Regions from separate parts of the Pantoea sp. UBA4549 genome, predicted to be linked through region 1. Evidence: predicted binding sites of a transcription regulator. Region 1 holds the regulator's gene; each other region holds the start of a gene.

Evidence for each region. The regulator LexA, encoded in region 1, represses DNA repair genes until DNA is damaged. The targets are predictions, from matches to a motif close to TNCTGTATGTACATACAGNA.
Region 2: B3041_RS07170 (DinI-like family protein) is a predicted target of LexA. The motif match lies at 1,656-1,675, and genes of this name have one in related genera.
Region 3: B3041_RS09575 (metal-dependent hydrolase) is a predicted target of LexA. The motif match lies at 1,760-1,779, and genes of this name have one in related genera.
Region 4: sulA (SOS-induced cell division inhibitor SulA) is a predicted target of LexA. The motif match lies at 2,050-2,069, and genes of this name have one in related genera.

The regions. Positions count from the first base shown of each region.
Region 1 covers NZ_DGLH01000001.1:5,868-9,913, forward strand. The annotation lists gene plsB (glycerol-3-phosphate 1-O-acyltransferase PlsB) at 1-559, opposite strand, end outside; gene B3041_RS00030 (diacylglycerol kinase) at 687-1,055, shown strand; gene lexA (transcriptional repressor LexA) at 1,161-1,775, shown strand; gene dinF (MATE family efflux transporter DinF) at 1,905-3,227, shown strand; gene B3041_RS00045 (CsbD family protein) at 3,373-3,585, shown strand; gene zur (zinc uptake transcriptional repressor Zur) at 3,638-4,046, opposite strand, start outside.
Region 2 covers NZ_DGLH01000009.1:98,932-102,977, forward strand. The annotation lists gene B3041_RS07150 (hypothetical protein) at 1-175, shown strand, start outside; gene B3041_RS07155 (hypothetical protein) at 156-446, shown strand; gene B3041_RS07160 (hypothetical protein) at 535-948, shown strand; gene B3041_RS07165 (hypothetical protein) at 1,094-1,360, shown strand; gene B3041_RS07170 (DinI-like family protein) at 1,380-1,619, opposite strand; gene B3041_RS07175 (DUF6388 family protein) at 1,929-2,252, opposite strand; gene yedD (lipoprotein YedD) at 2,400-2,867, shown strand; gene fliT (flagella biosynthesis regulatory protein FliT) at 2,908-3,261, opposite strand; gene fliS (flagellar export chaperone FliS) at 3,287-3,667, opposite strand; gene fliD (flagellar filament capping protein FliD) at 3,677-4,046, opposite strand, start outside.
Region 3 covers NZ_DGLH01000009.1:610,321-614,366, reverse strand. The annotation lists gene B3041_RS09580 (L-cystine transporter) at 1-996, opposite strand, end outside; gene B3041_RS09575 (metal-dependent hydrolase) at 1,154-1,741, opposite strand; gene hxpB (hexitol phosphatase HxpB) at 1,883-2,551, opposite strand; gene B3041_RS09565 (YniB family protein) at 2,697-3,233, shown strand; gene B3041_RS09560 (fructosamine kinase family protein) at 3,238-4,046, opposite strand, start outside.
Region 4 covers NZ_DGLH01000009.1:802,137-806,182, reverse strand. The annotation lists gene matP (macrodomain Ter protein MatP) at 1-60, shown strand, start outside; gene ompA (porin OmpA) at 115-1,188, opposite strand; gene sulA (SOS-induced cell division inhibitor SulA) at 1,538-2,029, opposite strand; gene B3041_RS10560 (TfoX/Sxy family DNA transformation protein) at 2,251-2,853, shown strand; gene yccS (YccS family putative transporter) at 2,877-4,046, opposite strand, start outside.

The DNA of each region.
Region 1 (4,046 bases):
TCGACTTATCCGTGCCGTGTTCGGTCGCCATCTGGCGCAGCGAGACGGTAGAAGAGAAGCGGACAAAGCTGTCGCGGCCGTGCCAGAGAATGGCAAAAAACTTCTGCACGCCATTCAGTACGCGCAGATGCGGCGTGGGCTCACCCTGAATTTCACGGCCCGGTGCCCGGCCAAACATCACCGCCACCGGCAGCATCTGGACATCCAGCTGCGGATTATTACGGTGCAGATCCAGATAGTCGTGAAACAGTTTCACTGACTCCGGATTCGCCACGTAATAAGGGAAGACGCGCGGGCCGTCATGGATAAACACATGGCGCGGCAGCAGCGTACCGTCAATCTCCAGCGGCGCCAGCGGATCGGGCAGATCAAGCCGCAGACACTGATTGCGCAATGTAAGCAGGTCCGCCTTTGAATCATAAGGCAAAACATACATCACGGGACGGGTGGGATCGATACCGTGCTCCGAAACCGGATCGGTCGGTATGACCTTACTTTTTACCAAAATAGAGAGTGGTAAATTCAATAATTTGTAATAGAGTTTACGCCAACCTGACATAGACAACTTGAAGCCTCTTGTTAGCAAAGCGCGGCAAGCATACCAGAAAGTGCAGCGAAGATCTGTGGCTGTGCCATCGTACGCTGCGCACTCATTGACGCCAAAATTACTCAAGGGTTCCCTATCCATGGCAAATAACGTTACCGGCCTGCTGCGCATTATCAAAGCCGCAGGCTACTCCTGGCAGGGTATACGCGCAGCGTGGCAACATGAGGCGGCTTTTCGTCAGGAGGCGATCGCGGCGGCGATCGCGGTGGTCATCGCCTGCTGGCTGGATGTGGACGCGGTGACGCGCGTGCTGCTGATTGGCTCGGTGATGCTGGTGGTGGTGGTAGAGATCCTGAACAGCGCGATTGAAGCGGTGGTCGACAGAATTGGTCAGGAGCGTCACCCGCTGGCGGGGCGCGCCAAAGATATGGGCTCTGCCGCCGTGCTGCTGACCATTCTGCTTGCGCTGTTTGTCTGGATTTCGCTGCTCTGGCCGCACGCGCATTAAGGCCTGAAGTACCGATATATCGCTGATTTTTGCCGCAGCTGCGGTTTTCATTTCGCCAATACCTGTATATACTCACAGCGACTGTATAAACAACCAGGGGGCGGGATGAAAGCGTTAACCAGCAGGCAGCAGCAGGTCTATGACCTGATTCGCGACCATATTAATTCAACCGGCATGCCACCAACGCGTGCTGAAATTGCTTCACAGCTGGGCTTCCGCTCACCCAATGCGGCTGAAGAGCACCTGAAAGCGCTGGCGCGTAAAGGGGTCATTGAGATTGTCTCTGGCGCCTCACGCGGCATTCGCTTGCTGATGGAAGAAGAGACAAGCGGCGGATTGCCGTTAATCGGACGTGTGGCTGCCGGCGAGCCGCTGCTGGCTCAGGAGCACATCGAGACCCATTATCAGGTCGATGCTAACCTGTTTAAGCCGAGCGCTGATTTTCTGCTGCGCGTCAGCGGAATGTCGATGAAAGATATCGGGATTATGGATGGCGATCTGCTTGCCGTACATAAAACCCAGGATGTGCGTAACGGCCAGGTCGTGGTAGCGCGCATCGATGATGAAGTCACCGTAAAACGCTGGAAAAAGCAGGGTGCTATCGTGCATCTGCTGCCAGAAAACAGCGATTTTCAGCCTATCGAAGTGGATACGCGCCAGCAGTCACTGACCGTTGAAGGTCTGGCTGTGGGTATTGTCCGCACCGGTGAATGGCTGTAATACCTGGTTAGTCCCCCTGCTGCGGTCTGTGCCTGCACAGACCGCAGTCTGCTATATTACCCCTCTGCTTCCAACCGTGACGCCGTGCAGCTGCATGAAGCGCGTTGCCCGCATTAACAGGACTGGCTGATGCCGCTGTTTACCTCTTCTGACCGCACGCTCTGGCGGCTGGCGCTGCCAATGATCCTCTCTAACATCAGCGTACCGCTGCTGGGCATTGTGGATACGGCTATCATTGGTCACCTCGACAGCCCGGTTTATCTCGGCGGCGTGGCCGTGGGCGCAACCGCCACCAGCTTTGTCTTTATGCTGCTGCTGTTTCTGCGCATGAGCACCACCGGTCTGACGGCACAGGCATTTGGCGCCCGGGATACACCTGCGCTGGCGCGTGCGCTGATCCAGCCGATGCTGATTGCGCTGACAGCAGGCGTGCTGTTCATTGCATTACGTACCCCGGTCAGCGAGCTGGCGGCCGCGCTGATGGGCGGCAGCGAGGCGGTGCAGCAGCAGGCGCAAACCTTTATCGCTATCCGCTGGCTCAGTGCGCCTGCCACACTGGCAAATCTGGTGATCCTGGGCTGGCTGCTTGGCGTACAGTATGCGCGTGCACCAATGGTGCTGCTCATCACCGGTAACGTTGTGAATATCCTGCTTGATTTGCTGTTTGTTCTGCAGTGGCACTGGGGCGTGGCGGGTGCCGCTGCGGCCACCGCCGTCGCGGATTATGTGACGCTGGCGGCAGGGCTGTGGATGGTGGCACGTGTGCTGGCGCTGCGCGGCATATCATTTTCACTGCTCAAAGCCAGCTGGCGCGGCGACACCGCGCGCCTGTTCCGTCTTAACCGCGACATCATGCTGCGTTCGCTGCTGCTGCAGCTCTGCTTTGCCTCGCTGACGCTGCTGGGCGCGCGGCTCGGCCCTGAGGTGGTCGCGGTCAATGCGGTATTACTGATGTTTCTGACCTTTACCGCCTATGCGCTGGATGGCTTTGCCTACGCGGTGGAAGCCTGCTCCGGTGAGGCCACCGGCGCAGGCGATCGCAGCCGGCTGCGGCTGATCTGGTATGCCGCCTGCCGGCAGGCGGGCATCGTGGCGCTGCTGTTTGCGGTGATTTACGCCGTCTGCGGCCCGGCAATTATCGCGCTGCTGACCTCTATTGAATCGCTGCGCGAAGCGGCCGACCGCTACCTTATCTGGCAGGTGATCCTGCCGCTGGCTGGCGTCTGGTGCTATCTGCTGGACGGTATGTTTATCGGGGCCACACGCGGCCGCGATATGCGCAACAGCATGCTGCTGGCGGCGCTGGGCTATGCACTGACGCTGCTGACGCTGCCGTGGCTCGGGAACCATGGCTTATGGCTGGCTATTACCGTATTCCTCGCGTTAAGAGGCATTACCCTGGGACTGATATGGCGCTATCACTGGCGGCGCGACAGCTGGTTCAGCGTGTAATGTCATCGGGTTAACCGGCAGCGCATAAAACTGGCGAATTGTGCTGCGACGGTTAACCTTAATAGGACAGATCGCAGGTCAGGCGGCGGTTCAGCCCCCGCTGTGGGGGCGTTCCGTCTGGCTCAGCAAACTGTGGAGACGCGTAATGAACAGAGATGAAGCAAGCGGCAGCTGGAAACAGTTCAAAGGAAAATGCAAAGAGCAGTGGGGCAAGCTGACTGATGATGACCTGAGCGTGATTGAAGGCAGGCGCGACCAGCTGATTGGCAAAATTCAGGAGCGCTATGGCTATGCGAGAGCAGAAGCGGAGCGCGAAGTGAACGAATGGGAAAGCCGGCACAACGATCGTCGCGACTAGCGCTACCCCGGTTCAGAACATACCCCCCGCTCGCAGGCCTTCAGGCGTGCACTCAGCCCTTTTTACCGCGTTTTTTACTCATGGCTTCATGATCGTGCGCGCAGCTGGCGTGCTGGGTACAGGCAGCAATTTCAGCGCAGTTTTCGCACAGGCCGTGCGCTTCAATCACCGTATGGCGCAGGCTGAAGTTCGCCTGGTCAGCCAGTCCCGCAATGATTTTTTCCACGCCGTGTGCCTGTTGTTCACTCACGGCGGCACAGCTGTCGCAGACCAGCATAACAGAACTGTGGGCCGGCTCATTAACGTGATGACAGACCACATAGCTGTTGTTGGACTCCACGCGGTGGATAAATCCCTGTTCCAGCAAAAAGTCGAGGGCACGGTAAATCGTGGGCGGCTTCGCCTGAGGTTCACTCATACGCAGCTGATCCAGCAGATCGTAGGCGCTGACAGAACCTTTC
Region 2 (4,046 bases), on a different contig from region 1:
CGATCGCAATCTGCGCCGCATCTCTTCACTGGAGACCGATCTGCGCCTGATAAAAAATGCGCTGGGCATTTTGCTGGCCACAACGGAAACCGATCACAGCGATAAACTTCGCACTCAGATCAATCAATTGATAACCACGCTTGAGGAGAATCGTGATGGTGCAGATAAACAGTGAATTTACGATAAGAAACCACCGGCGTCAGCTACTGCTGGGAGGAATGATGCTGCTGTTATCGCTGATATGCATTGGTATGACGGCCATGTTTATCTACGTCAGCAATGAGGCTAACCAGCGCGTCGAAAATATCCGGGAAGAGTACCGGCAAATCTCTGACCGGCGCGAAGCGCGGGTGGCTGAACTGACGGAGCAGCTGGCAGAACTGCAGCTAAAAATTGACGGAATAGTGGTGCGGGAAAAGGCCAGACCGGCTAAACGCAGCAGCTAGCAGCAGGGAGGCGCTGATGAGTATTACCAGTCAGATCGCGGTATGGCTACGGCAGCGGCGATCGTTAACCCGGAAGAAGGAGAGTACCATGAGTGAACAACAGAGCATTAACCCGGCAGCAGCAGCGGAGCCGCACGATGTGTCCCCGCTGGAGAGTTTTGCCAACGAAACGGCACCGGCCAGTTCTGCTGCGCCGGCGTTAACGGAGGGGAGCGTAGCGGGCGCAGAAGTCACCGCGACAACAGAGGAGAGAGTACCGGCTGATACAGCGGCGCAGCCAGCAGCAGACGATCCGCTGGCGACAACACCGGCCAGCACGGACGCTGCTCCGGCGGTATTGCCGGCCCAAAACGCTGAGGAGAAAACGTCACCGGCCGCAGCGGCACTGGATGCCGGGGTAAAGGATTTTGTGCAGGCATTTACGTTTGTTGAACATGGCGTGAGCCAGCTGGGGGAAGCAGCCAAAGCGGAACTGATAACGCTGGCGCGAAAATACCTCTGATGTACAGCCATCTATACTGACAGGGATGTCAGCTTCAGCCGTTCACAGACTTCCGACTATTCTTAGTGCGGCTTCGCTATTATCGACTATCTTTAATCACTCAGACGTTATTTTAACTGGCAAAACAAGCAAAAAGGAAAATAGCATGAGCGATTCAGAAGCGATTAAAACCAAACCTGAGTACCTGCGCGATGTTACCTCACAGCTTAAAGAGATGCGTCACTATGCGCAAACCAACACTGAAACGCTCTCTGCACACTGGCTGGCGTTTGATGCCGGTGAGTACAAAGACAAAGAGTACGCAGGACGTTTTGAGCAGCTGATTAATGAGCAGGGTAAACTGCTGGAGAATATTGATCAGACAATTCAGGATTTAGAGATTGCGGTTAACCATATTGAGCAGGAGAGCTAACCGCATACGGCAGGGTGGCCTAGTCGGCCACCAGCCACATATCCGCCTCATCGAACATCTCTTCGACAATGCGCGCAACGGTCGCTTTATCGTTTTTGCTTAAATCGGTTTCGATTCCGTTGCGCTCCATCGGTTTTACCCGTACTTCAGCCTCCGGAAACACACGCTGCACCCGCTTTTCGAGCTCAGCCTGAATCATTTCGCGCGCGCCGGGCAGGCCTGCGACGTTGCGTTTGTCGTAAATCAGCTCTACAAACATCAGAACCATCCATCAAATAAGGTCAGGGCATCATATTACTGTAAATAAAAACAGTAGCAAGGGGCGCAGGCGGCACAGAAGGGAAAAAAGTGTACGCACCGGTGAATCAGGAAGGGTTGCCGGAAAAAGCAGGGAAAAAAATGAACCTCTGGAAGTGGAAAACCAGCACCACTTCCAGAGGTGGCGCACACGCACCATTCGTTAAGGGACAATCCTTGACGGTTGTCATGGTGCGTAACTTATACAAAAATATTCCTTTGTACAACTATATTTTCTCTGTTGTACAACTTTGCGCGCTGCCGTGCAGCGCTACAGCTCATTCTTTATACAAAACTCTTCCCACGTCATACCCAGCGCCTCAGCGTGCGTCTTCAGATAAGCTTCAATCGCCTCTGCGGCGACCGCCTTATCCGGCTCGGCGAGCTGAATAGAGAACAGAATACCATCCAGTTTTTTCTGGCGGATAAAAGCCGCATAGATACGTTCGGCATGCCAGTCGCGCAGTTCACGCAGTGACATATTCGCCGCGCGGGCGTCGCTTTCGCTCAGCTCATCCAGCGCGGCCTGAAAGGTAGGGTGGGCGGTAAAAAACAGGCTGCGTGCCAGGCTATAGTACTCTTCAGGGGTTTTCATGCTCTATTCCGGGTCATTAACTCGGCGCATAGTGTAACGGTAACCTGGCGCGTTGTCAGGCGCGCCGGGTTTTGCTGCAGACCGCTTGCCTTACGCCTGAGAAAAATTATACCGTAGCCGCCATTAACGCGAGGACAGGGAATTAAAATGAAAAAGTGGATCGTGCTGGCCGCCGTCGCGCTCAGCGGGTGTGCGCAGATTAACAGCTACAGTGATGCGGTAAAAACCCCGGCACCGGCCGCGCTGCAGGGCAACTGGCAGACCGTCGGGCCGCAAAGCAAGCTTATCAGCGGCCAGGCGCTGGGCAGCCTGATTATCACCGCCGACGGCGACACGCTGGATTGCCGCCAGTGGCAGCGGGTGATTGCCAAACCGGGCAAGCTGACCCGTCTGAGCGACAACTGGGTCAACGTCAATCGCCAGTCGCGCGTGATGCCGCTGGTGCTGGAAAACGGTGAATTGCAGTATGATGGTCTGCGCCTGCGTAAAGTGGAACAGCCCACCGTGGAGTGCCAGCAGGCGCTGGAAGAGGTCGCGAAGCGGCCCGATGAGGCGGTGATTCAGGATATTGAGCCAGAGCTGATGAAACCGGTCGCGGCACACACCGTGCAGTAACGCAGTAAGAGACCCTCTCCCGGCGGGAGAGGGCAGGCATTCAGCTCTGCGGCAGCCAGACGTCGCCCTGCTGGCCATAAGCACGCATGACCGATTTCTGTACTGAGGACTGACTGACCAGCCGCGTCAGCTCATCCATCCGCGCCTGCAGCAGACGCTTCACTTCGCTCTCATTGTCCAGAATATGACGCAGGACCGGACGCAGCTGCTCCTGCAGCTGGCCTGACGGCGGCGTGGTTTCCGTACTCTGCGCCAGACGCTCCACCGCACTGACGTAATCCATTTCGTGAGTAATCAAATCATCCCACTCGCCGCGGCTGGCGTGGCGCAGCATGCCGTGGCTGAGGGTGAGGATCTGCTGATAAGCCAGCATCAGGTGCGGTGCAGTAGTCATAACATAGCGTCCTAAAGAGTTAAGATTAAGCGACTTCTTTCCAGGCATCAGCGATATTGCGCAGCAGCGTTTCAACCTCTTCCAGTGCTGCCACGTCGTTGCGGATGTTCGCCTCAACCAGACGGCGGACCATATAAGAGTAAAGACCGATAAGGTTCAGCGTCAGCTCATCGCCCGACGCCTCATCCAGACCCTGTTTCAGGCCGGCCTCGATAATATTGATCGCTTTCGAAATTGCGTTGCCTTTGCCCGCAATGTTGCCCTCCTGCATAAACAGACGCGCACGCACCACGGCGCTGATGGCGCCATCAAACAGCAGCGTCATCAGCTGCGGCGAGGTGGCGCTCATTACGGCGCTCTCAACGCCAATTTTTGCATAGGCCTGCGTGCCGTTTGCACCGTACATGGTTACTCCTTATTTTTTCGAGCTGCTGGTCATGCTGTCAAACTGCTGCGTCAGGTAGTCGCTGGTGCTGTTGAGCTTACTGACGGCGAGATCCAGCTGGGTAAACTGGGTTTTATAGCGTGCAATCAGGTCATTGATGCGCGTATTCATGTCGTTATATTTCTGCGTCAGCTCATTCAGCGTTTTGCTGACGCCATCTTTGGCGCTCTGGATCGGCCCTTTGCTTGAGAGCCAGGTCGTAAGGTTATCGGCCAGTCGCGTGGTAATACCGGTTTTTTTCCCGTCGCCGACGACCATCTCTTTAATGCCGTCCGGATCTTTCGCCAGCTCGGTTTTCAGCTTGCTGTCATCCAGCGTGAGCTTGCCGGAGGTGGGATCG
Region 3 (4,046 bases), on a different contig from region 1:
GCTGGCAATCGCTTCCGGCACGCCGAGGCGGCGCGTCTGCGTTTCCACATTCAGCGGAATGCTTGCCGCGCTGGAGCGGCTGGTAAAAGCGAAGGTGATCACTGGCCACACTTTGCGGAAGAAGCGCAGCGGATTGATGCCGTTGATCGACAGCAGCAGGGCATGCACGCCAAACATAATGGCAAGGCCAAGATAAGAAGCGAGAACAAAGCTGCCCAGCTTGACGATATCGTGCAGATTGGAACCGGCTACGACTTTGGTCATCAGAGCCAGCACGCCATACGGCGTCAGCTTCATGATCAGGCGCACCAGCTTCATCACCCAGGACTGCAGCGTATCAATCGCTGCCAGTACACGCTCGCCTTTTACTTTGTCATCGCGCAGCAGATGCAACGCAGCGACGCCGAGGAAAGCAGCAAAGATGACGACACTGATAATCGACGTAGGATTAGCCCCTGCCAGATCGGCAAACGGGTTTTTAGGAATGAATGAGAGCAGCAGCTGTGGCGTGCTGAGATCGGCTACTTTACCTGCATAGTTGCTCTGAATAGCATTCAGCCGCGCGGTTTCCTGCGCACCCTGCACCAGACCTTCTGCGCTAAGGTGGAAGAGACCGGTAACCATAACGCCGACCAGCGCAGAGATAGCCGTGGTAAACAGCAATACACCGATAGTCAGCACGCTGATCTTGCCCAGTGAAGAGGCATTATGCAGGCGCGCCACCGCGCTCAGTATTGAGGCGAACACCAGCGGCATGACGATCATCTGCAGCAGCTGTACGTAGCCATTACCGACCAGGTTAAACCAGCTGATTGAATCCTTAACCACGTCGCTGTTTTCACCATAAACCGCCTGAAGTCCCAGGCCAAACAGCACGCCCAGTACCAGGCCAGTCAGGACACGCTTCGACAGGCTCCAGCTCTGGTTGCCAATGCGGTTAAGCAACACCAGCAGTGCCGCAAAGACCACGATGTTGATAATAAGAGGGAAATCCATACTTAACTCCAGAAAGATGCCGCCGTGCAATGTGCAGGCGGCATAGCGTAACGTAAATTTCTATCAGAGAATGTCAGGGATGTTAGCAGCACAATTAAGTGCAGGCTTATACCCAAAAAGTATGGGTTATAACTTTTTGTTTAATGTGGCGTAATGTTTAGCCGTTTTGCGGATTTATTAACCGGTTAACGCTGGTTTGCAGCGTATCAAACAGCTGCTGCGGCCAGCCGTTTGCACCAAAAGCAGGCATGCCAGCCGGAAACCAGAGTGCCGCCACCACCAGTGCCAGACAGAGCATACGCTCCAGCTGATTTCCGCTCTGGCTCCTGAGAATCGGCAGGCGAAAGCGCCAGCGGCAGGGCCACAGCAACGGAACCCCTGCCGGCGTCAGCATGTCAGCAACAATATGGCTCAGATAGCCCAGCGTCAGTCCCTGCAGGACATCCGCCGGCAGAAACCAGTCTGCCGGAACGTTTACCTTAAACAGCCACAGACTGATAGCTACTGCCAGCAGGCTATGGGTGAAACCGCGATGTCCAAATGCGCGTGCTATGGGCTGCGAGAGCCAGCGGAAGCGCTGGCCCAGTGTGGATCGGGGATGGTCAATATCCGGCAGCAGGCAGGTCAGCAGCGTAGCGGGCACCAGATGCCACCAGTCTGCAGCAGCCAGTACTGGCGTAAGCTCCGCACGCTTAGCAAAAATAGCGCTGGCAATCGCAAAAATTATATGGCCTTCGGCCGTCATGATTAAACCTGGATGCAAAACTGTCAATGCATCCAGTATAGGGATTTATCCAGTAAATGAGAACGGTGACGCTGTAACGAATAGTGAATTATTTTGTGCGATGAGTGACACTCCTGGCAGACAGCGTAAGGCGACGCGCGGTCAGTTAAACAAATGTTCTGCGCGCAAATCTGTCAGGCTTTGCAGCTGTACCTCTGCCAGCGCCCAGCGGGCATCAGCACAATGTGCGGCGGCCGGCACCACTATAGAACGCATGCGCGCCGCTTTACAGGCGATCATCCCGTTGAAGGAGTCTTCCAGCGCCACGCAGTTAAGCGGATCGATATTAAGTGCTGCCGCCGCATTCAGATAGACCTGCGGATGAGGTTTGCTCAGCGGCAGCGCTTCAGCTGAGGCGAGGGCAGAAAAGAAGGGCCGCAGCCGGAACATCTCCAGCACCCGCTCCAGCATGGCAAGCGGCGAAGCGGAAGCGAGCGCAATCACCAGTCCCTGCTGCTGACAGAGCTGCAGCGCCTGAGTAACGCCTGGCAGCAGCGGCTGATGCGTTTCTATCAGGGAGAGCGTACGGTCGATAATACGGGCCGTAACCCCGGCCTGCGTTACGCCCTGCCACGGCTGCGCCTCATACCACATGCGCACCGTCTGATCGATACGCAGGCCAAGCGTATCAGGCAGGTCTGCGCGACGACTGACGTCCACGCCAAGGCTTGCCAGTACTTCCATTTCAGCCTGATCCCACAGCGGCTCGGAATCAATCAGCAAACCATCCATATCAAAAATAGCGGCGTATACCGGACGACGATAGCGCATGACTGTCTCCTTTTAAGCGGTTTGCGCCACCATACCATGTCGGCGTGCGAAAACCAGCCCGCGACAGGTCGCGCATTTTTCAGGAAAAAATCGCAGACTGCAGGTAGACTTAGGGCAAAATAATTATCTGTATAGGGAAGTCTGCATGACATACCAACAGGCTGGCCAGGTCGCCATCCTTAAGCGCGTGGCTGGCTGGATCATTTTCATTCCTGCACTGCTGTCGACCATTGTTTCCATGCTCGGTTATTTATACCAGCACAGCGTAAAGCAGCCCGGACTGGATGCCGTATTGCTGGATTTTATTCACGTCATGGTGGACATGCTTAAATTCAATACGTCATTTCTGAATTCATTCTGGCATCACTCACCGGTGCCCGATTTTCACGGCGGCGCAAATATCGGTTTCTGGATCATTTATGCGCTGATTTTTATCGGAATGGCGTTACAGGCTTCTGGCGCGCGTATGTGGCGCCAGTCGCGACATGTTAAAGAAGGCATTGAAGATCAGCTGATTCTGGAGCAGGCAAAGGGCAGCGAAGGGCGCACGCGCACGCAGCTTGAGGAAAAAATCCGCGTCCCGAACCACACGATTCTGCTGCAGATTTTCCCGCTCTACATCCTGCCCGTGATTATTGCTGTTGCCGGCTACTTCCTGTTAACGCTGCTGGGCATGCTTTAAATAATCAGGCCGGTCTGACCGCATCCTGCGCCAGTTTGTCGTCGCTAAGCAGCTCACTGACGGCAAACTGCGCCTCCTCCTGCCACTGGCCGGAAAACACATTCGCGCGGTTCAGCAGATAATAGAGCTGATAAACCGGCTGGCGCTGCGAAAATCCCTCTGCCAGCGGCCATTCTGCGTGATAGCCCTGCATAATTTCGCGCGGCAGTTCATGGTGATAACTTATCATCGCGAGGTCGCATTCGCGGTCGCCCCAGTAGCAGGCAGGATCGAAAATCCATGGGCCGCTGCTGCTATCTGCGCAGTTGGCGGGCCAGAGATCGCCATGCAGCAGCGAGGGCTGTGGATGATGATGAGCCAGCGCCTGCTGAACGCGGTCAATAATCTGGTTCATATCGCCATAGGTGACACCGCGTTCGGCCGCCAGCTGCAGCTGCCAGCCGATACGCTGTTCAGCAAAAAACAGTGACCAGCGCCGCAGCCAGCTATTGGGCTGCAGGGTGGTGGTAATATTATTATCAAAATCGAGCCCGAACTGGCGCTGTTCACTCCACTGATGCAGGCGTGCCAGCTGCTGCCCCAGCTGATAACCCGCTTCCGCGCTGAGCGGCTGTGGTGGGATATACTCCAGCAGCAGAAAACTGGCGTCACGCGTACTACCGACACCATAAACGGCCGGCACCCTGACTGTCTGCGTACGCGCCAGCAGATCGAGCTGATCGGCTTCCCAGCGGAACAGTTCCAGCCGGTCACGGGTGTTGCATTTCACGAAGACATCCAGCCCGCCATAGCGGATACGCCAGGCGGGATGAA
Region 4 (4,046 bases), on a different contig from region 1:
ATGTCTACGTTGAAACAGGATCTGCAGGCCATTTTAGGCAGTGAAGAGAACAAAAAGTAAGCGAACAGCAGAAACAAAAAACCCCGCCGAAGCGGGGTTTTTTTACGCGATAACTTAAGCCTGTGGCTGAGTTACAACGTCTTTGATGCCTTTCACGTCGATCTCAACGCGACGGTCTGGACCCAGGCAGTCGATCAGGGCATTACGGCCTTTCACGCTGTCACAGGTGTTACCAGTAACCGGGTTGGATTCGCCCATGCCACGTGCAGAGATTTTGTTAGCCGGGATACCTTTAGATACCAGGTAGTCGACAACAGACTGAGCACGTTTCTCAGACAGTTTCTGGTTGTACTGGTCTGAACCGATGCGGTCGGTAAAGCCCAGAACCACAACAGAACCATCTTTTGGATCCATTGAGCTCAGCTGGCTGTACAGCTGATCCAGAGCCTGCTGGCCTTCTGGCTTCAGGGTAGATTTGTTGAAGGTGAACAGCACATCAGACTTCAGGGTGAAACGCTTGGTTTCAACAACCGGAGCCGGTGCCGGAGCTGGTGCAGCGATTGGTGCAGCAGCTTCATCCTGACCGAAGCGGTATGCAACGCCTACGCTCAGCATGCCGTTGTCTGGACGCGCGCCAACGGTACCTGCATCACCGATGTTGTTAACCCACTGGTAATCCAGACGGGTTGCCCAGTTTTTGGTCACTGCATATTCAACACCCACTGCAGCCAGCGGAGAAACGCCGGTGTCGTGGTCGCTGCGGCGCTCGCCGGTCAGGGTGTTGTTCTGGGTAGAATCTGCACGCCATACCATGCCGCCCAGACGGGTGTACACGTCCAGATCATCAGCAATTGGGTAGCTCAGTTTAGCAGCCAGCTGAACGCCCTGTGCTTTGAATGCGCCGTTGATGTTGTCGCCTTTGTTAGGCATACGGCCCAGCCAGTCATAGCCCAGCTCGAAGCCCAGGTATGGGTTCGCCTGGTAACCCAGGAAGGCACCTGCGCCCAGCTGAGATTCGTGAGTTGGACCGTCGTTGTTCGCGTAACCGTTACCGTAGTAACCAGTATCGTGATACTGAGACCAGCCCAGTTTAGCACCGGTGTACCAGGTGTCATCTTTAGGAGCGGCCTGCGCTACGGTAGCGAAGCCAGCCAGTGCCACTGCAATTGCGATAGCTGTCTTTTTCATTTTGCGCCTCGTTATCATCCAAATAGGCAATGAGCAAAAAGGTTGCTCTTGGTTGTAATCCTTCGCCGGGTCTGAACGCTCGCTTATGACTCTACCGAAAAAACGGAGGTTATTGAGCACCCTGGCGAGCTAAAGTCTACAACGAGATTGAAAACTTACAAGTATGATGTGAGGCGAGCAGGTAAAAAAACAGGTGTAAATACACACATTTTAACAATTGACGGGGCAAAATTTTCGTTCTGTAAACAGAGAATTGCAGCTAAGCCCTTGTCCTGACTGGCAGGAACATTATCAGTAGCTTAGCGGCAACTGGCCGGAAAAAAAAGCTGAGATAAATCCCACTTTTTACTTAATGAAACAAATCTGAGGGAATTTTTGTGCTTCTGGGTTGTCTGGCAGAAATAAGATTGGCTTCTTCCGGTCGCATAATCAGACCCAATGCCTCACCTTCTTCAGCTGCCTGCTGAAGCATCTGACGTTCATTTTCGTGCAGCTCATAAGGTATCCAGGCCAGCACCACGCTGTAATTTCCGGTTCGCAGGGCTTTCACCATATTTTCAACCGTACTGAGCCGATCTGATTCAGTAATATGCATACTTTTCTCAAGCGGCAGACCAGACTGCTGGATCCAGCGACGGCTGACTTTGTGCGCTGGCGTCAGCCAGAGCTGCCAGCGTGACTGTTCACTCAACTGTTTAAGCACCGGAAGCAGAAGCAATTGCATCATGCCAGGATGCTCACTGTAGCGTAATTCCGTTATGCCGCCCATTGACGGCTGAACTGCGGTGGAAGGCGCTAACCAGGAGGAACGATCAACAGGGCCAGAGAAATGCGTGCGCATAATATACTCGCTCAGTAGTGAACTGGATGAATGTACAGTACTGTTTAAATTAACAGAGATCAACTGCATTTTCTGAAAATGTCTCTCAAAACTGGCAGAAGATAGCGCTAAAACAGTTTTATTCATTGAATCAGTAAATTGTTTTTTTTATCTTCTAACTAAATGAATAGTCACTGTTTTATAGGAAATACCCTGCACAAGGAATGAGGAAAAGGGACATGATGAAGCGAAGAAATGAGGTTGTAGAACAATCAATTGACGCCCTGTCGATTCTGGGTGACATAGAGTCGCGTACGCAATTTGGTGGCTACGCACTGGCCATTGAGCGAGTGGTATTTGCCTATATTGATGATGATACGCTCTATCTGCGCGCCAGCGAGGCGCTGCGGCTGTATGCGGTTCAGCGCCCGCTGGAGCCGCTGGTTTACCGCAAGCGTGGCATTCCTGTCACCCTGAGTTACTTCAAAGTTGATCAGCATCTCTGGCAGGACAGGGGGCAACTCATCCGTTTGTCGGCCAGCTCTCTGCAGGCGGCACAGGCTGAAGCCGCGGCGAAAAATGTCTCGCTGCGGCTCAAAGATCTGCCTAATCTCAGTTTGCGCATGGAGCTGATGCTGCATAAAGCGGGGATCAGCTCAGTACAATCGCTGCAGGAGATGGGATCGCGACAAAGCTGGCTTAAGCTGCGCAGCGTAAATAAACATGTCGGTTTAAAAACGCAGCTGGCGCTTGAAGGGGCGATCTCGGGTCATCATCAGGCGGCGCTCCCGGCAGAGGTAAAAGAGGCACTGAGCAGCTGGTATCAGGAGCGGCTACGCCGATAAACTGGTAAGCCATGGCTGTTGTTTCAGGCCTGCGCCAGGGCACGGCGCAGGCGCGCAATCTCAGGCAGCAGCGTTATCAGTAAATCGAGCTGTTGCAAAATCAAAGGCGCCTGGGCTTCAGTGCTGGTTTTCAGCGCGCCGATGCGTTGCTGAAGCGTATGCTGCATCATGGTGACCTGGTCATCCGACACACACTCAATCTGCAAAACATCCTCAACAAAACAGACGGCATCATCAAGTAGCGTAAGCAGGCTTCCCGGCGATAAACGTGTGCGATGTGCACCCAGTGCTGAGATATAGCTCAGAAACGAGTGATTAAGACAAAGCAGCCTGAAGGCGTGATCCCGCAGCGGCTGCTCTGCCCGGCGCTCACTATTTATGTTCGATACCACAGAGGCGAGTTCGGCGTCAGCGTTATGCGCATCCCGGCGAGCTACCCGGTAAGCCAGCCGGTTATCTTTACCCTGATGATATTGTTCCATAATGGCATCCAGATAGCGGCAGTTAGCATGCAGCGCGCGGTCGGCTATCGTGGTGAGCTTGCGAAAGCGCCAGTCAGGCCAGACAAACGCCACCGCCAGCCAGGCGAGTCCGCACCCCAGCAGCGTATCAACAATACGCGGCAGGGCAACGTCAAAGCCTTCGCCCAGCAAATTAAAGCACAGCAGTACCAGCAGGGTAATAAACAGCGTGGCCTGCGCATACTGAATCTGACGGAAAGCAAAAAACAGGACGCCGCTGAGGACAATCAGCAGCAGCTGCCCCTCTACAGAAGGAACCAGCCAGAGCACCGGCAGCCCGATAGCCACGCCTGCCAGCGTCCCGCCGATACGCAGCGCCAGCCGGCGACGCGTGGCATTATAGTTAGGCTGACAGACAAACAGGCTGGTGAGCAGGATCCAGTAACCACGCTGCAATCCGGTAATCTGAATAAAGGCATAGCCAATACAGAGCACCAGCGACATACGGATAGCATGGCGAAACAGCGGAGACGCGGGTGTAAGGTGACGGCTCAGACGCAGACGTATGTCAGGCCAGCCACGCAGCGTATCACGCGAAAGATGGTGCTCACTCTGCAGCGGCGTCTCAAACAGCTGCTGTTCTGAAGCCACTGAAGCAAGCTGTGCATCAATGGCACGCAGATTACGCAGTAGCCAGTAGAGCGGGGCGGTATGCCCGGCATCCGGATCGCT